4 regions of the Streptomyces sp. NPDC005483 genome follow, and region 1 is predicted to be linked to each of the others. Evidence: riboswitches for the same ligand, from Rfam matches in the RefSeq annotation. Region 1 holds a riboswitch; each other region holds the start of a gene.
What was found. Region 1 has a riboswitch for cyclic di-AMP ahead of ABZT06_RS19240 (NlpC/P60 family protein). Riboswitches for the same ligand answer to the same signal wherever they lie in the genome.

Region 1 (4,531 bases):
CACGGCCGTCAGGGCGCCCGGTGTCCCGGCGTCCGCGACCCATCGCGGGCGCTCCCGCAGCAGTCGTACGGCGAACTCGGCGGCCAGCCCCAGCCAGGCCGCGCAGCTGATCACCAGGGCGATCCGGGACAGCGTCTCGTGACCGGTCAGAAGGAGCCCGACCGACACGATGCCGGTCGCCATCACGGCGGACGCGGCCGCGGGTGGGTGCCGCGTCCACCAGACGCGCAGGGGGGAGTGGGGGGAGGTACCGGGCATGTGCCGATGCTAGGAAGCTCCCCGTGCCGTGCGAGCGGGGCGCGCACGCGCGCGTGGGGAAATGGGGGAAATGCACGCGAGTGCGGGCTCTTCGCCCGCCCCCGGTACCCGGCCTCAGGCCGGGCGGACCACGCTGTGGATCCCCGACTCGCCGTCGTAGTAGATCGACTCCTCGCGGACGTACGCGCCCGGCTTCGGGGCGTGGATCATCATGCCGTTGCCGATGTAGAGGCCGACGTGGCTGATGTCGTCGTAGAAGAAGACCAGGTCACCGGGTTGGGCGTCGGCCAGGGAGACCGTGGTGCCGGCGTTGACCTGGTCATAGGTGACGCGGGGGAGGTCGACGCCGGCGGCCTTCCAGGCGGCCTGGGTGAGCCCTGAGCAGTCGTAGGAGTCGGGGCCGGTGGCGCCCCAGACGTACGGCTTGCCGATCTGTGCACGGGCGAAGGCGAGGGCCTTGGCGGCCTTGGTGGCGTACGAGGAGTCGGTCGCCGGCGACGTGCTCTCCTGCGGGGCGGTGGTCTCCTGCGCCGCCTTCTCCGCCGCGGCCTGCTGCTGCGCCAGCTCCGCCGCCTTGCGGGCCGCCTCCTGCTGCTTGCGCTTCTCGATCACCGCGAGACGCGCCTTCTCCTGGGCGGTCAGTTCCGACAGCAGCTCGCGCGCGTCGGCGAGCTTCTTCTGGACGGTCGCCTTGGCGGTCTTCAGGTCGCTCTGCGTCTCGTTCAGCGTCTGAAGGCTCTGGGAGGCCTCCTGGCGCTTCTTCATCGTCGCGGACTGCTCGGAGACGTAGTCGTCGACCGCGCCCTTCTGACGGCTCGTCAAGCGGCTCATCAGCTGCGCCTGGTCGAAGTAGTCCTGCGGGGTGTCGGCGAGCAGGAAGGTCGCCGTGTCGGGCGCGCCGGCGCCGGTGCGGTACTGGGCCGCGGCGAAGGAACCGAGTTCCTCCCGCGCCTCGTTGAGCTTCTGGGTGCGCTGGGCGACGTCGTCGAGGAGCGTGTCGACCTGCTTGCGCTGCTTGGCCGTCTTCTCCTTGGCCGCGTTGTAGCCGTCGGTCGCCGACTCGGCCTGGCGGTAGAGGTCGTCGACCTTCTTCTCGACCTCTTCGAGACTCGGCTTGTCATCGGCCGGCGCGGCGTTCGCCGACTGGGACAGCAGGGCCACGGAGGTGAGGGCGGCCGTCGCGAGGGCCGGGGTCCGTATGCCTGCCACGCGCGTACCGGCGGGACGCGACTTGCGGTGCGACGCCAAGGGAGGCGACTCCTTCCCATGCTCCGCCTACCGGGTTAGCTGTCGGGTTCGGGCGAAGTGCTTCGGAAGGTTTGCCCTACGGCGCTCCCCTGCGCGGGAGTCGGCCGATTCACCCCGGGTTCGGTGGGTCCCCGGCTCCGGGCGCGCGGCGGCGCTGCGGACTCGGCGGAGGCCGTGCGGCCCGGCGAGGTTCGCCGGAGGGGGTCGTACGGCCTGATCGGAACGGTAGCCAACTGGTGTGGCCCCTGTGAAGGTTGATGTTCGATATGCCCGATACATTTTCGTGACCTTGGCCCCAGGGGGCGCTCCGCATGGCCGATTCGGTGTGATGTGCCGTGGATGGGGCGGTCTCTTGCTGGAGTGCCCCTGTTCGATCGCCTTTGGGGACTGGCTCGGGCAACCGGTGACCCGCGTGATCGCCGAGGGGGCAACGATCCGTGCCGTCTGCTCTGCCGACGAAGAGCGACTCGCGCAAGGCGGTGGTGGAGTCCCACGCGTACGGCGTCGCTGCCACCCGGAGGGCTGAGGATCGCCGTCGGCGCGGGCGGGGTGGCCTGACCCTCGTTCCTGCCGGACGACAGGGCGGGCGGCGGGGCCCTTCATGGTCTCCGGGCCACGACGAAAGGGGGCTTGCGCAAGGCGTGAGTGGAGTCCCACGCGTACCGCGTCCTCGCCCTTCCGGAGGGTCGAGGGTCGCCGCGGGCGCGGGCGCGGGCGCGGGCGCGGGCGCGGGCGCGGGCGGGGTGGCCTGACCCTCGTTCCTGCCGGACGACAAGGCGGGCGGCGCGGCCTTTCATGGCTCCGGGCCACGACGAGGGGGGCTCGCGCTAGGCGCTGGTGGAGTCCCACGCGTACCGCGTCCTCGCCCTTCCGGAGGGTCGAGGGTCGCCGCGGGCGCGGGCGCGGGCGGCCTGGGCGTCGTCCCTGCTGCGCGGCAGGGCGCTGCGCGGCCGTTCATGGTTTTCCGGGCCACGACGAGAGGCGGCCCGTCCGCAGGTCCCCGGCGCTCGGCCCTGACGGCCGGCCGGGTCGGCGCCCGTGCCGTGACGAAGGTCTCGTACGGCATGCGCGGGAGCGTGCGGGTGCCGTGCCGCGGCGGGTCTCGCCGTCGACCAGGAAGGCAGGAGGGCGCCGGGAGGCCGGGTCCGGAAGATCGTCGGGTTCCGGTACGGGTGGATGTTCTCGGGGCGGCGGCGGGCTGTCAGTGGGGAGCCCTAGACTCGGAGAGCGATGAGCAGCCTCTTTGACGACAGCTTCCTGGCGGACCTCCAGGCCCCTCGCGGGCATGGGGAGGAACCCCCGCCGCCGCCCGAGGACGAGCACGGACCGGAGCAGGTTCCGGACGACCTGTTCGGTGGGAAGTTCGACGTGCCCCCGGACCGGGACGCCTACTACCGCGACGGCGCCCCGCGCCCGGTGGTGGACCCGGCCACCCTCCTGGAGGGGCTGAACGAGAACCAGCGCGCGGCCGTCGTGCACTCCGGCACCCCGCTGCTCATCGTGGCCGGCGCCGGCTCCGGCAAGACCCGGGTCCTCACCCACCGCATCGCCCACCTCCTCGGCGAGCGCCATGTCCACCCGGGCCAGATCCTCGCGATCACCTTCACCAACAAGGCCGCGGGCGAGATGAAGGAGCGCGTCGAGCAGCTCGTCGGCCCGCGCGCGAACGCGATGTGGGTGATGACCTTCCACAGCGCCTGCGTGCGGATCCTGCGCAGGGAGTCGAAGAAGCTCGGTTTCACCTCCTCCTTCTCGATCTACGACGCCGCTGACTCCAAGCGGCTCATGGCGCTGGTCTGCCGCGACCTGGACCTCGACCCCAAGAAGTTCCCGCCGAAGTCCTTCAGCGCCAAGATCAGCAACCTGAAGAACGAGCTGATCGACGAGGAGGACTTCGCCGCCCAGGCCACCGACGGCTTCGAGAAGACCCTCGCCCAGGCCTACGCCATGTACCAGTCGCGCCTCCGCGAGGCGAACGCCCTCGACTTCGACGACCTGATCATGACGACGGTCAACCTGCTCCGGGCGTTCCCCGACGTCTCCGAGCACTACCGCCGCCGCTTCCGGCATGTCCTGGTCGACGAGTACCAGGACACCAACCACGCGCAGTACGCGCTGGTCAGGGAGCTGGTCGGGACCTCCGAGCACCCGGTGGACGTACCCCCGAGCGAGCACGACCTGCCGCCCGCCGAGCTCTGTGTCGTCGGTGACGCAGACCAGTCGATCTACGCCTTCCGCGGCGCGACCATCCGCAACATCCTCCAGTTCGAGGAGGACTACCCGGACGCGACGACGATCCTCCTGGAGCAGAACTACCGCTCCACCCAGACGATCCTCACCGCCGCCAACGCCGTCATCGAGCGCAACGAGTCCCGCCGCCCCAAGAACCTGTGGACCAACGCGGGCGCGGGCGCGCGCATCACCGGCTATGTCGCCGACACCGAGCACGACGAGGCGCAGTTCGTCGCCGACGAGATAGACCGCCTCACCGACGCGGGCGACGCGAAGGCCGGCGATGTCGCCGTCTTCTACCGGACCAACGCCCAGTCCCGTGTCTTCGAAGAGGTCTTCATCCGCGTGGGCCTGCCCTACAAGGTCGTCGGCGGCGTCCGCTTCTACGAGCGCAAGGAGGTCCGGGACGTCCTGGCCTACCTGCGGGTCCTCGCCAACCCCGAGGACTCGGTGCCGCTGCGCCGGATCCTCAACGTCCCCAAGCGCGGTATCGGTGACCGCGCCGAGGCGATGATCGACGCCCTGTCCCAGCGCGAGAAGATCAGCTTCCCGCAGGCCCTCAAGCGCGTCGACGAGGCGTACGGCATGGCCGCGCGCTCCACCAACGCCGTGAAGCGGTTCAACGTGCTGATGGAGGAGCTCCGTACGATCGTCGAGTCCGGCGCGGGCCCGGCGACCGTCCTGGAAGCGGTCCTCGAACGCACCGGCTATCTCGCCGAGTTGCAGGCCTCCACCGACCCGCAGGACGAGACACGGATCGAGAACCTCCAGGAACTCGCCGCCGTGGCCCTGG
Region 2 (4,531 bases), on a different contig from region 1:
CGCAGGCGCGGGCGCTGAGCACCTCCTTGGCGAGGCGCAGGGTGGAGGGGTCTCGTCGGATGGCGGGTTTGACAGTGACGGCCGCCTCCAGATCGGGACGAGCGACGACTTTGTGCAGGAGGGACATCTCCTGCGTCCTGTGGGCGTCGAAGGGTTCTGCTGTCACCATCGGTCGTTCGCCCTCCAGCCGCCTCTGGCTGGAGGGCGAACGAGTTGTCAAGTATCGCCACGACCTTGTGCGTGCCGAGAATCACGTCCGCGCAGCTCAAGCGGCGTGTTGGTACGCGTGGTCACTCCGCCGAGGCGGTCGTGTCGACGTATGTCGAGGCGAGCGATCTCCATGGGGTCGGTGCTGGATTCGGGGAGTGCGCGCAGCGGCGCGGCTGCCGGCCGGGAGCGATGGGTGCGGTGCTCGTTGTAGAACCGCTCGTACTCACTCAGGGCATGGCGCAGGTGGTGAGCGTTCCAGATGAGGGTGCGGTCGAGAAGCTCGCGGCGGAGGCTGAGCACCCATGTGGAGACGCTTTGCTGCCACCGGCCGGACGCGACAACGCCGCTGATCGCCGAAGCCCCCAACAAGACACCGGCGAGATCCGTCAATACACCAGCTCCGCCACCAGTACCTCGATCACCTGGCCGTGCGTCAGGTCCGATCCAGTTGGTCAACTGACGCACGACAGTTAAGGGCCGGGCCGTCCACACCCACTGACGGACGCTCATACCGCAGCGAGTCGCGACAAACGCGCAGATCAGGGTTGCCGTAGGGAGGACCACTGGCTAATCGCCGAATGCAACGGCGACAACGCTCCCGCCAAAGAACCGTCAAACGGTGACAGGAATGTGAGACACGAGCCCCCACGGTGAGCCATAAATCCCCTCCGACCTGGGCATTTAGCTTGATCGTTAAAATCCGCTCCTATCGAACGCCACGTACGTCCTGTACATTTTTTACAGACAGCTGTCCGCAACGAGGAGGGGTACGCCATGACCCGACCGACCGCCCGTTACGTCCTGCCCGAGTTCCACGAGCGCACGAGCTTCGGGCAGAAGACGATGGATCCGTACTCCAAGCTGCTGGAGGAGCGGATCGTCTTCCTCGGGACGCAGATCGACGACACCTCGGCGAACGACCTGATGGCGCAGTTCATGTACCTCGAGTACCAGGACCCGGACCGGGACATCGCGCTGTACATCAACTCCCCCGGCGGCTCGTTCAGCGCGATGTCGGCGATCTACGACACGATGCAGTACGTCAGTTGCGACGTGGAGACGACGTGTCTCGGGCAGGCCGGCTCCTCCGCGGCGGTGCTGCTGGCGGCGGGCACCCCGGGCAAGCGGTCCGTGCTGCCGGGTGCCCGGGTGGTGATCCACCAGCCCGGGCTGAGCGAGCCCGTGCAGGGACAGGCCAGCGATCTGGCCATCCAGGCCGCGGAGTTGATCCGGGTGCGGGGCTGCCTGGAGGAGATGCTGGTCCGGCACACCGGGCGCAGTCCCGAGCAGGTGAGCGCAGACATCGAGCGGGACAAGATCCTGGACGCGCAGGGCGCCCTGGACTACGGCCTGGCGGACGCGATCGTCCCGAGCCGCAAGTCCGCGCGCACCGCTCCGGGCGCGAGGTGAGGCCTCGATGGTGCCGGACCTGCCACCGCTGCCCGCGCTGACCCGCGCCGAGGGCGAGCTGATCGACCGTTATCTCGACGTGGTCGACCTGCTGGGCCGGATCAACCCGGCCCGGCACGAGGACACCTACGGCGGACTGCGCGCGGCGCAGGCACTGGTGAGCAGGGCGGCCGAGCTGCGCGACGCGCTGGTGCTGATGCACGGCCGGGGTGAGCGTGAACTGCACGCCGCGACGCTGGCACGGGCCCTGCGGGTCCTGGACGGAGAGCGGCGTACGGCCAGGGTCACCGTGCCGCCCGAGCCCGGCGACTGACGCACCGGCAGTGTTTCCGGACGTTCCACGGGTCTGGCGGTGCGTCCGGGGCGCGGTTGAAACGGACCAAAAGACGTACCGCCGTTTGCAGGAGGCGCGGCTCCTTTTTCGCGACCGTCCAGGTTGCGCAACGCGCGTGGTTCAGGAGGGGAATGAGGAGTTTCTGTGCTGGTCGAGGAGGCTGCGGACCCCTGGACGCCCCTTCGAGCGCTCAGGTGTCCACCCGAACGGGTGAGTGGTGAGTAACAACACAAACCCCCGGTTCCATTGGGTTTTTGGGACATCCGTGCGCCAAGATCCCTGACTGACGACAAGCCCCCGCCGCAGCGGCGGGGCGATCCGGGCGGACGCCGAGTCCTGCCGCCGCCCGGATGACCGGTCGACAGGAGTGGATCGGCAGGAGTGGAGGACCCAAGCACGACGGGTCGCCGGAACGGTCACGTCATGACCGGGCCGAGCATCCCTTGGGGTGAAGCCGCGTCAGCGGCCGGGCAACTTCGCCAGCCCGAATCCGACAGGTCATCCTTCACAGGCGGCTGACGAAGGGTTGCGCATGACTGCGCTCAATCGTGTCCCGTCGCTGATGGTCCGAGCCGGTACGGCCTCGGCCTTCGCCATCGCCGCTGTGGGCGGCTCCGTCGTGATCCCGGGCGTCGCAGCCGACGCCGCCGCCTCGACACCGGCGACGCAGGCGCTCAAGGTAGCGGCCTCCAAGAAGGGTTCGCCGTACAAGTACGGCGCCACCGGGCCCCGCCGCTTCGACTGCTCAGGGCTCACGCTGTACTCGTTCAAGAAGGCGGGCAAGAAGCTCCCGCGCACGGCGGCCCAGCAGTACAACAAGACCCGCCACATCGGCGCGGGCAGCCGCAAGGCCGGCGACCTGGTGTTCTTCCACTCGGGTTCGAACGTCTACCACGTCGGCATCTACGCCGGGAAGGGAAAGATCTGGCACGCCCCGAAGACCGGGGACGTGGTGAGGCTGCAGAAGATCTGGACGAAGAGCGTCTGGTACGGCCGGGTCAAGTGACGTCCCGAGGGGGCGGCGGCGACCTGACCTGCCACCGCCCCCTCGGGTCTCCCGGGACGCGTGACACGGGCCCAGATGGTTACCCGTGACGCCATGGCCGACCACCGCCCGTGCACCGCCCGCAACGAGACCCCGCTGGAGCGCGCCGACCGCAACTTCGGCGAGCTGCTCCAGGAACTGCGCGTGACCCAGACCGGGGTGCAGATACTCTTCGCCTTTCTGCTGACCCTGGCCTTCACCCAGCGCTTCCCGTCCCTCGACACCTTCCAGCGCGCCACGTACGTCACCACGCTGCTGCTGGCGGTCGTCGCGGCGGCCCTGTTCACCGCACCGGCGGCCCTGCACCGCTCGCTCTTCCAGCGCGGCGCCAAGGCCCGGATCGTGCAGGTCTCCTCCCGGCTCGCGACGGTCGGCATGGGGGTTCTGGTGCTCGCGTTCACGGGATCGGTGCTGCTCGTGGTGGACGTGACGACGGGCCGGGCCGGCGGAGTGGCCGCGGGCGCGGCGACCCTGCTCGTGTGCCTGGGCCTGTGGGGCCTGCTCCCCCGGCTGGTCCGGCGGGCGGGACTCGCCGAGGAACGGAAGGCGGCGCAGTCGCACTCCACGCCTGCGTCGGCGAGGCGCGAGGTGATCCCGCGAGCCACGGCCCGGCCAGGAACATCACCCCGAGAACCGTCCGCGCGCCTTCGCTGACCCCTTCGGCGCCCCGGGCCGCCCGCGGCCGGTCTGACGCCTCTCACGGCTCCTGCTGCCCCGCCGCTGTGACCGGCTCGGCCGGCACCGCCCACGGGAGTTCGATGGAGACGGTCTTACCGCCTTCCCGGGTGGGCATGACTCTCAGTCGGCCGCCGTACTCGGCGGCGAGCCAGCGGATGATCACCATCCCCCGCCCGTTGTCCTGCTGGACCGCGGCCGGCAGCCGCTTGGGGAAGCGGGGATGGCTGTCGGTGACCCCGATGCGCAGTTGTTCGTCGCGGTCCAGCTCGATGTCCACCGTGAAGGTGGGTGACTGCCCGAAGGTGTGCTGTACGGCGTTGGTGGCGAGTTCGGAGACGATGAGCCGGACGGTCTCGGCGGCGTCCGTGGTGGGCGGCAGCCCCCACTCCGCGAGTGTGCTCAGGACGTAGGTGCGGGCCGCGGAGACCGAGGCGGGTTCGCTCGGCAGAGTGACGGATGCTTCCAGGTGGTCTGCCATGGCGACGTCGTCCCTTTCCGACAGGACCGGAGTCCGACACGGTGCGGATGGTTCGAGTACGGTCCCGGACTGGTGGTTCATCGCCAGAGTGCCATCACCGGGCCTGTGACGGGTGCCGATCCACCGAGATGTGCATATATCTGTCGCTCGAAGCGGTGAACTCTGCGACGCGAGACCGTATTTGGGCGGCTCGTAAGGAGTAAGGAGTAGCGCCATGCAGCACGGCCCCGCGGTGCGCCGGCGGAAACTGGGCGCCGAACTGCGTGCGTTGCGCGCGAGTGCGGGGCTCACCAGCGGTGAAGCGGCCCGGCTCGTGGGCTGGCACCAGTCGAAGGTGAGCCGCATCGAGACCGGTGCCAGCGGGGTGAAACCGGCC
Region 3 (4,531 bases), on a different contig from region 1:
AAAGGGTCTCCTGGAGACCGGCGTGGAGGAACTCCTGCGCTTCGACGGCCCGGTGGAACTGGCCACCTGGCGGTTCGCCACCGAAGCCCTGCGGATCGGCGGGCAGGACATCGCGGCCGGGGACCCGGTGCTGGTCGTCCTCGCCGCCGCGGACCGGGATCCGGAGCGGTTCGCCGACCCCGATGTGCTCGACCTGTCCCGCCGTGACAATCAGCACCTCGGATACGGCCACGGCATCCACTACTGCCTCGGTGCCCCGCTCGCCCGCCTGGAGGGCCAGACCGCGCTCGCCACTCTCCTCACCCGCCTGCCGGACCTCCAACTCGCGGGGGATTCGGTCGATTTGCGCTGGCGTGGGGGGCTCATCATGCGTGGACTGCGCACTTTGCCCGTGGAGTTCACGCCCGTCCGGTAATCGACCGAGGGGTCCGGCCTATCCCCGTGCGAGGCCGGATAAACATGACGCGCCCTCAAGTATGTGATCTTCACGTGATCTACGCGGCATTAACTTGTGACAAGTGATCGAACCCCTATACGTTCACGGACCAGCGCGGTGCCCCGTACCACCCGCCGCGCTGGTACTTGCTGTCTCGCGAAAGGCCCCTCCATGCTCTCCGGGAACGGTCGTCACCGTCGCCCCCGTCAGGCTCCGGCTCTCCTTGTGGCAGCCGGTGTGACGGGATCCGCCATCGCGATCCCACTGCTCGGAGCGACCGGAGCGAGCGCCGCCACCGGCACCACCTGGGACCACGTCGCGGAGTGCGAGAGCGGCGGCTCCTGGAGCGCGAACGACGGCAACGGCTACTACGGCGGCCTCCAGATGTCCCAGGAGAACTGGGAGAAGTACGGCGGACTCGAGTACGCCGAGACCGCGGACCTGGCCAGCCGCAACCAGCAGATAGCCGTGGCCGAGAAGCTCCTCGCGGACCAGGGCATCGCCGCGTGGCCGACCTGCGGTCTGCTCAGCGGTCTCAGCAAGGACTCGAGCTCGGCCGACGTCGACACGGGCCTGGGGAGCGGTACACCCTCCGCTTCGGCGTCCGGCTCGTCGGAATCGTCTGGTTCGTCCGGTTCCTCCAATTCGTCGGGCTCCGAGGAGTCTTCCGGTCTGCTCGACGCGCTGGACGGTTCGTCCGCGACGCCCTCGCCGTCGGCCACCCCCTCCGGCAAGGGTGCCGGTTCCGCCAAGCCGGACAAAAAGAACTCTTCGGAATCCAGCGACTCCGCCACGAAGGACGCGCAAGCCTCCGACAGCTCGCCCGTGGTGAGCCCGGAAGGGGACGAAGTGGACAAGTCGTGGCAGGAGGGCAGCTCTTCGGCCCTCGTGGACGTCGGCGCCCTCGGTTCCGGCAAGCACCGCGGCGACAGCGCCGAGGAGGTTGCGACGAAGAGCACAGCCTCCTCCGCGGGCGGCCGGCACGCCGCCGCCACCTACGTCGTCCAGGAGGGCGACTCCCTCGCCTCCATCGCCGACTCCCTTGGCCTCGACGGCGGATGGCGTGCCCTCTATGCCGAGAACAAGGACCGCATCGGGGTCGACCCCAGCAACATCACCGCCGGTCAGACGCTCGACACAGGGGCTGAATAGGGCTGAAAAGCCCAGAAAAACAGCGGGAGTTCACGTCACACTTCGCACCGAATGTCCACTTTGGTGAAAGTGTGGGATGAGTCTCAGAAGCCCTGATCGTCTTTGAAATTCCGCCGAGCGCATGTCTACGGTCGTGACCGCTCGGCAACCCGAGCCCCGTCTGTCGCAACGCCGAATCCTGCCAGCGGCCGTACGGGAACAGTCGTCGCGTCAAGCGCCGTAGGCAGGAGCGGGGGACCCAAGGTAAGTGCCGGGCCCAGCAGTTCACGCTGGACCGGCTTGGGGTTAAGCCGCGCACCGCAGGGTGCGCGACCGGGCAACTCAACCGGCCCGAACCCGACAGCTCACCTCGCAGGCGTCGGTGAGGGGATCCACCATGCTGTTTTCCGGCAAGGGCAAGCACCGCCGTCCGTCCAAGGCCACCCGCGCCGCCGCGCTCGCCGGCGTCACCGGTGTCGCCATCGCCGCCCCGCTGATGGCGGCCGGCAACGCCTCCGCCGCGACCGCCTCCGAGTGGGACACCGTCGCCCAGTGCGAGTCCGGCGGCAACTGGTCCATCAACACCGGTAACGGCTACTACGGCGGCCTGCAGTTCTCGGCCTCCACCTGGGCCGCGTACGGCGGCACGCAGTACGCCGCGCAGGCCAACCAGGCCAGCAAGTCGCAGCAGATCGCCGTCGCCGAGAAGGTCCTCGCCTCCCAGGGCAAGGGTGCCTGGCCGGTCTGCGGCACGGGCCTGTCCAGCGCCGGCTACAACGGCGGCAGCTCGTCCTCCTCCAGCTCGAACTCCAGCTCCTCGAACTCGGGCACCAGCAGCCGCTCGACCGACGAGCAGAGCGCCTCGCGTTCCACCGACCGTCCGGCGGCCAAGAAGACCGTCACCACCCCGACCGGCAAGAAGGTCAAGAAGGGTGACGGCGAGTACAAGGTCGTCAAGGGTGACACCCTCAGCTCGATCGCCGAGAAGCACAAGGTCAAGGGCGGCTGGCAGAAGCTGTTCAAGCTGAACAAGGACATCATCGACGACGCCGACTTCATCTTCCCGGGCCAGCAGCTGCACCTGAAGTAACCCCCAGCTGAACCACAGGGCCCTCACAGCCGTGTCCTTCAGGATGAAGGCCACGTGAGGGTCACCCCCCGTCCCCACGGGCTCCCCGCTCCGGTGCGTGTTCCCCCGTACGCACCAGGGCGGGGTTTTTCATGCGCCGGTGCGGGGACGTCTTTGTTCAGTTCAGAAACAATTTACTCTCGGTTCTGTCCATGGGTCGGTACATACGGTGGCCGATCCCCCGGAGCCGGTTAGGCTCGGTCTCGCAGAACCCACCGCGGTCCCGGCGGACCGTGTCACACCCCAAGAAGGAGATGCTCGTGCCGTCCATCGACGTCGTCGTAGCCCGGGAAATCCTGGACTCCCGAGGCAACCCCACGGTCGAGGTCGAGGTCGGCCTCGACGACGGCAGCACGGGTCGTGCCGCCGTCCCCTCCGGCGCCTCCACGGGCGCCTTCGAGGCCATCGAGCTCCGCGACGGTGACCCGAACCGCTACCAGGGCAAGGGTGTCGAGAAGGCCGTTCTGGCCGTCATCGAGCAGATCGGCCCGGAGCTGGTCGGCTACGACGCCACCGAGCAGCGCCTGATCGACCAGGCGATGTTCGACCTGGACGCCACCGACAACAAGGGCTCGCTCGGCGCCAACGCCATCCTCGGCGTCTCCCTCGCCGTCGCCCACGCCGCCTCCGAGGCCAGCGACCTCCCGCTCTTCCGCTACCTGGGCGGCCCGAACGCGCACCTGCTGCCGGTGCCGATGATGAACATCCTGAACGGCGGCTCGCACGCCGACTCCAACGTGGACATCCAGGAGTTCATGATCGCCCCGATCGGCGCGGAGTCCTTCTCCGAGGCGCTGCGCTGGGGCACCGAGGTCTACCACACCCTCAAGAAGGTCCTGAAGAGCAAGGGCCTGTCCACCGGCCTCGGCGACGAGGGCGGCTTCGCGCCGAACCTCGAGTCCAACCGCGCCGCCCTGGACCTCATCCTCGAGGCGATCAAGGAAGCCGGTTACATCCCCGGCGAGCAGGTCGCCCTGGCGCTCGACGTCGCCGCCTCCGAGTTCTACAAGGACGGCAAGTACCAGTTCGAGGGCAAGGACCGCTCGGCCGCCGAGATGACGGAGTACTACGAGGAGCTCGTGGCGGCCTACCCGCTCGTCTCCATCGAGGACCCGCTGTTCGAGGACGACTGGGCCGGCTGGAAGGTCCTCACCGACAAGCTGGGCGACAAGGTCCAGATCGTCGGCGACGACCTGTTCGTCACCAACCCGGAGCGTCTGGCCCGCGGTATCGAGGAGGGCGCCGCCAACGCGCTGCTCGTCAAGGTGAACCAGATCGGCTCGCTCACCGAGACTCTCGACGCCGTCGAGCTCGCCCAGCGCAGCGGCTTCAAGTGCATGATGTCCCACCGCTCCGGCGAGACCGAGGACGTCACCATCGCCGACCTGGCCGTCGCCACCAACTGCGGCCAGATCAAGACCGGCGCCCCGGCCCGCTCCGAGCGCGTCGCCAAGTACAACCAGCTCCTGCGCATCGAGGAGATCCTCGACGACGCCGCGGTGTACGCCGGCCGCAGCGCGTTCCCGCGCTTCAAGGGCTGAGCAGCGACAAGGGCTGACCCCACCAGGGTCAATCCTGAGCCAGTCGTACGTACGTCCCCGTACCGGTCCCGTACCGTGTGCGGGGACGTACGCACGTAGAAGGGGAGGCGGCGAGCCGATGGCCGTGAAGGACCGGGACCGTTTCTCCACCACGACCAGGATCAGGCTGCTCGGTGAGCAGACCGCGGCCCGGGTCTACCGCTCCCAGACCAAACGGCAGGCCCGCCGCTCCCGGCTGACCGGCCGGGCCGCACTGCTCGCCCTCGTGCTGTGCACGCTGGTGGTGGCGCTGGC
Region 4 (4,531 bases), on a different contig from region 1:
GAGCTGCCCGCGTACGCCGTCGCGGGGTGGCTGACGCCGACCGAGCCGTATGTGCTGGGCTCGATGCGGGCGCGGCGGGTGGCACGGGACTACGCGCGGCGGCAGTTCGGCGGGCGGGCCGCGGCGCGGGCGGTCTCGCAGTACGAGGCGTACGCGACGTCCTTGGCGTTCCTACGGCACCGGGGGCGGCTCGGGCGGGCGAACGCGGACTTCGTCGTACGGGAGCGGGAGTTGCTGCACGAGCTGTGGCGACGGCGGGACGTGGCGCGTCCCGCGCTGGACCACGCGGCCCGGACGACGGCACCGCCGGTACCGGTGGCCGCGCCGCCCTGGCCGGTGTACGGCGTGTACGGATACCCGGCCCAGCCCCCGCACCCGGTCCACCCGGTCCAGCCCCCGGTCCACCCGACGGTGCCCTACCCCGCGTACAACCCGTACCGGACATAGACGGACGTAGATCCACGCAGCGGTCGAGGGGTGTGCCGGAGGGTCAGGCCGACGCCTCCGCCAGGCGTCCCAGCTCCTCCTCCGTCAGCACCAGATCGCCCACTCCCAGCAGCGCGGGAAGCTGTTCCACGGTGCGGGCGGACGCGATCGGGGCCGCGACCGTCGGCTGGGCGGCGAGCCAGGCGAGGGCGACCGTGGCGACCGGGACGGTGTGGGATTCGGCGATGTCGTCGAGCGCTGCGAGGACCTTCCGGCCGCGTTCGGTCTCCAGGTGCTTGCCGGCGCCCGCCTGGCGGGGGCTCTCCACCGTCGTACCGGCGCGGTACTTGCCGGTGAGGAACCCGGAGGCGAGGGCGTAGTACGGGACGGCGGCCAGGCCCTCCCGGGCGGCGACTGCCTCGAGTTCACCCTCGTACGTGTCGCGCGAGACCAGGTTGTAGTGGGGCTGGAGGGCGACGTACCGCGCCAGGCCCTCGCCGTCGGAGAAGGCGAGGGACTCCGCGAGGCGCGCGGCGGAGATGTTGGAGGCGCCGATCGCCCGCACCTTGCCCGCCTTCACCAGCTCGTCCAGCGCGCCGATGATCTCCTCGACGGGGGTCTCGGGCTTGTCGAAGTGGGTGTAGTACAGGTCGATGTGGTCGGTGCCCAGGCGCCGTAGCGACGCCTCGGCCGCCGCCTTGATGTTCGCGGCGGACAGGCCCGGGAAGTCGGGGTGCTGGCTGACCTTCGTGGCGATGACGACGTCGTCGCGGTGGCCGCGGGCCGCCAGCCACCTGCCGATGATCGTCTCGGACTCGCCGCCGGAGTTCCCGTCGACCCACGACGAGTACGAGTCGGCCGTGTCGACGAAGTTGCCGCCGGCCGCGGTGTACGCGTCGAGGACGGCGAAGGACGTGGCCTCGTCGGCGGTCCAGCCGAAGACGTTGCCGCCGAGGGAGAGCGGGAAGACCTCGAGGTCGGAGGAGCCGAGCTTGCGAAGAGAAGTCATGCCATACGTCAACGCCCGCGCCGGACGCCGGTCTTCCGCCACGGCCGCAAAGTCCTCGTAAACAAACGGAATCAGCCGCTCCGAAGCACCGGCAGCCCTGACGTCGGGGGGACGTCGTCAGGGCTGCCGGAGTTCGCGGGAACTCGCGGGAACGTCAGGGGGTGAGGCCCTTGCCGCGCAGCCACGTCATCGGGTCGATGCCGTCGGCCGAGCCGCCCGGGTGGACCTCCAGGTGCAGGTGCGCGCCGGTCACGTTGCCCGTGGCGCCCACGCGGCCGATGACGTCACCCGTGCCGACCTTCTGGCCGACGCTGACATTGATCGAGGACTGGTGGCAGAACCACAGCTCGGTGCCGTCGTCGAGGGTGAGGATCGTGCGGTAGCCGTAGGAACCGGCCCAGCCGGCCTGGGTGATGGTGCCGCTGTGGATCGCCTTGATGAGCGTGCCCGTGGGGGCGGCGAAGTCCAGGCCCGTGTGGTAGCCGGAGGACCACAGCGAACCGGCCTGACCGAAGGTCCCGGTGATGGTGTACGACGAGGTCGGCAGCGTGTACTGCTTGGCGAGCTCGGCCAGGCGCGCGGCCTCGGCCTTCTTCGCGGCCTCCTCCTCCGCCTTCTTCTTCGCGGCGGCGGCCTTCTCCTGAGCGTCCTTCTCCGCCTTGGCGGCGGCCGCGTCGGCCTCCTTCTGGGCGGCGTCCGCGACGGCCTGGGCGGCCTTGGTGTCGATCTGGTCCTGCTGCACCTCGGCCTGGGCCAGGATGCGCGAGCGCAGCGCCTCACCGGCGTCCGAGGTGCCCTGGGCGGTGTCGGCGGTGGTGGCGCCGACGCTGCTGAAGGCGCTCGTGTCGTCCGCGGCGGTGTCGGAGTCGTTCGAGATGAGCGAGCTCACGGAGCCCAGGTCGGGCATGGAGATGGAGACCGGCGGCTTGCCGGTGTTGGCGCTGGCCATCCCGCCCGCGCTGACGGCGGCTATGACGCCGACGCCGAGAACGGTGGAGCTACGGGCGAATCCTCCGCCGCGCTGCTTGGTGACGCGATGCCGGCCTCGTACGGGAGCGAGGGAGTCCGCGGTGGGGTTCCACTCGCCGAGCGGGGCCTCGTCGTCGGCGCGGTAACCGCCGTACACGAGGGTGTCGCTGTTTACGTACGGCGCCTCGGGGGCAGGCGGGTTGGACGCCACGTGGGCGCGCTCCTTTCCTTCCTTCTCGCCTACCGGGTTAGCTGACGGGTTCGGAGCAGGAAGGTCTCCTACGCGCGTATACCGGCCGTGCTGCCACGGCGGCGTACGAGCGATTCACCCCAAGTTGGTGGTTCCCCGGTTCCCTTGCGGAATTCGGCGCGTGAGCACGGAGCCGTCTCTTGTGACGGCTGGGACGACCGCGCTGCGTTATCGAACGTTAATAGACCCGGGGGCCCGATTCCAAGCTGTTCCGCTTGATCATTAACGAAATCCCGCTGGACTTACGGCCCATGAACGGCGAAAAACGGGCGAGTTGGCCCTTCCTCAGGCAACACACAGGCATTGACGGTATGTCAGCTCTTGCGCGGAGGGCGGTCACTCACTCACCCGGCGTCACGAAGACGTCGTACCGTGTGACACGGCCGGGAAAACACTCAGGGCCGGAGTCCAGTGAATGGACTCCGGCCCTGAGCCTTGAGTAGCGGGGACAGGATTTGAACCTGCGACCTCTGGGTTATGAGCCCAGCGAGCTACCGAGCTGCTCCACCCCGCGTCGTTGTGTGACCAGCATACGTCATCCGCGAGGTGGTTCGCGCCAGGGTTGTTCCGGAGGCCCGGTTTCCCGCTCGGCGGCGTACCGTGGCGCCCCTCACGCGCACGAGGAGGGGCCCATGGCGGCAGCCGATGAGCGACCGGTGGAGATCGGCAAGCGGGACATCCCGCTGTCCGGCGGCCGGACGCTGCGGGTGACGGAGTTCGGCAACGGCAGCATCCGACTGGCGGTGCAGGCCGGTTCTCCCTATGTGGTGACGAGCCTGGAGCAGATCGACGACGGAGCCGTCCTGAGACTCTCTCCCGGCCGCGAGGGGTCCAACGCCCACCGGAACTGGGTACGGGACCAAGGGGCCGCCGCGGACGGCCACGGGGAGTGAGCCTCGCCCCGCCCCCGATGGTGTAGCGGGCTACACCGTGCGCCGGGGGTCGTTCGTCTAGCGTGAGCCGCATGTGGAAGTCGGTGCGGCGTGCGGCGATGGCGACCGTGCATCTCTTCGTGGCCGCGGCGATGTGCTTCGGCGTGTACCTCTTCATCACGGTGCTGCTGATCGCCGCCGTGGGCACGGTCGCCGTGGTCGGCTGCTGGCTGCTGCCCGAGGCCGTGCTGCTGATACGGCGGATCGCCGGCGCCAAGCGGAACCTGACCACTCTGTGGACGGGCAGGGAGATCCCCGAGGCGTACACGCCGATGACCGGCACGCTCCGCGAGCGGCTGCGCATCTCGGTGCGGGACCCCGGCACGCTCAGGGACTTCCGCTGGATGCTCGCCTACTACCTCTACGGCGCCCTCCTCGCCCTCGCCCTCGCCCTCCCGCTGTGGCCCCTCGGCCTGGTGGTCGACGGTGTGTGGGCCGGGGCGCTGCGCCGCGACCCCGTCGTCCTTCCGCTGATCGTGCGGCTCGCGGACACCGAGGCCCGCTGGTCGACCGTGCTGCTCATGCCCTCCCCGAAGGCCAGGCTGGCCCGGCGGGTCGAGGAACTGAAGGAGACCCGGGCCGACGCGATCGCCGCGCACGAGGCCGAACTGCGCCGCATCGAACGGGACCTGCACGACGGCGCCCAGGCCAACCTGGTGGCGCTGTCGATGCGGATCGGCCTCGCCAAGCGGGCCTACGACCGTGACCCCGACGCCGCCCGCAAGCTGCTGGACGACGCCCAGTCGCAGGCCGAGCAGGCGCTGACCGAGCTGCGGCACGTGGTGCGCGGGATCCACCCGCCGATCCTCACCGACCGGGGTCTGGTCGGCGCGGTGCGGGCGCTCGCCGCCGGCAGCGGACTGGCCGTGCGTGTGGACGACGGCGGTCTGGACGCGGGCACCCGGGCGCCCGCGGCGGTGGAGGCGGCCGCCTACTTCGTGGTGG

Region 2: it holds a riboswitch for cyclic di-AMP, as region 1 does, so the genes downstream of both, ABZT06_RS44010 (C40 family peptidase) here and ABZT06_RS19240 (NlpC/P60 family protein) in region 1, are expected to answer to the same signal.
Region 3: it holds a riboswitch for cyclic di-AMP, as region 1 does, so the genes downstream of both, ABZT06_RS28895 (transglycosylase family protein) here and ABZT06_RS19240 (NlpC/P60 family protein) in region 1, are expected to answer to the same signal.
Region 4: it holds a riboswitch for cyclic di-AMP, as region 1 does, so the genes downstream of both, ABZT06_RS40140 (M23 family metallopeptidase) here and ABZT06_RS19240 (NlpC/P60 family protein) in region 1, are expected to answer to the same signal.

What each region holds. Positions count from the first base shown of each region.
Region 1 covers NZ_JBEXEA010000009.1:152,725-157,255, forward strand. The annotation lists gene ABZT06_RS19235 (tellurite resistance/C4-dicarboxylate transporter family protein) at 1-258, opposite strand, end outside; gene ABZT06_RS19240 (NlpC/P60 family protein) at 373-1,506, opposite strand; cyclic di-AMP (ydaO/yuaA leader) riboswitch at 1,515-1,684, opposite strand; gene pcrA (DNA helicase PcrA) at 2,737-4,531, shown strand, end outside.
Region 2 covers NZ_JBEXEA010000044.1:55,295-59,825, reverse strand. The annotation lists gene ABZT06_RS44030 (hypothetical protein) at 1-169, opposite strand, end outside; gene ABZT06_RS44025 (hypothetical protein) at 217-600, opposite strand; gene ABZT06_RS44020 (ATP-dependent Clp protease proteolytic subunit) at 985-1,620, shown strand; gene ABZT06_RS44015 (hypothetical protein) at 1,628-1,933, shown strand; cyclic di-AMP (ydaO/yuaA leader) riboswitch at 2,272-2,483, shown strand; gene ABZT06_RS44010 (C40 family peptidase) at 2,487-2,960, shown strand; gene ABZT06_RS44005 (DUF6328 family protein) at 3,054-3,653, shown strand; gene ABZT06_RS44000 (ATP-binding protein) at 3,697-4,155, opposite strand; gene ABZT06_RS43995 (helix-turn-helix transcriptional regulator) at 4,370-4,531, shown strand, end outside.
Region 3 covers NZ_JBEXEA010000016.1:133,413-137,943, forward strand. The annotation lists gene ABZT06_RS28885 (cytochrome P450) at 1-415, shown strand, start outside; gene ABZT06_RS28890 (transglycosylase family protein) at 608-1,588, shown strand; cyclic di-AMP (ydaO/yuaA leader) riboswitch at 1,794-1,961, shown strand; gene ABZT06_RS28895 (transglycosylase family protein) at 1,965-2,657, shown strand; gene eno (phosphopyruvate hydratase) at 2,951-4,237, shown strand; gene ABZT06_RS28905 (septum formation initiator family protein) at 4,356-4,531, shown strand, end outside.
Region 4 covers NZ_JBEXEA010000033.1:21,011-25,541, forward strand. The annotation lists gene ABZT06_RS40130 (PrsW family intramembrane metalloprotease) at 1-447, shown strand, start outside; gene ABZT06_RS40135 (aldo/keto reductase) at 491-1,435, opposite strand; gene ABZT06_RS40140 (M23 family metallopeptidase) at 1,590-2,615, opposite strand; cyclic di-AMP (ydaO/yuaA leader) riboswitch at 2,627-2,784, opposite strand; tRNA gene ABZT06_RS40145 (tRNA-Met) at 3,095-3,168, opposite strand; gene ABZT06_RS40150 (hypothetical protein) at 3,287-3,547, shown strand; gene ABZT06_RS40155 (histidine kinase) at 3,619-4,531, shown strand, end outside.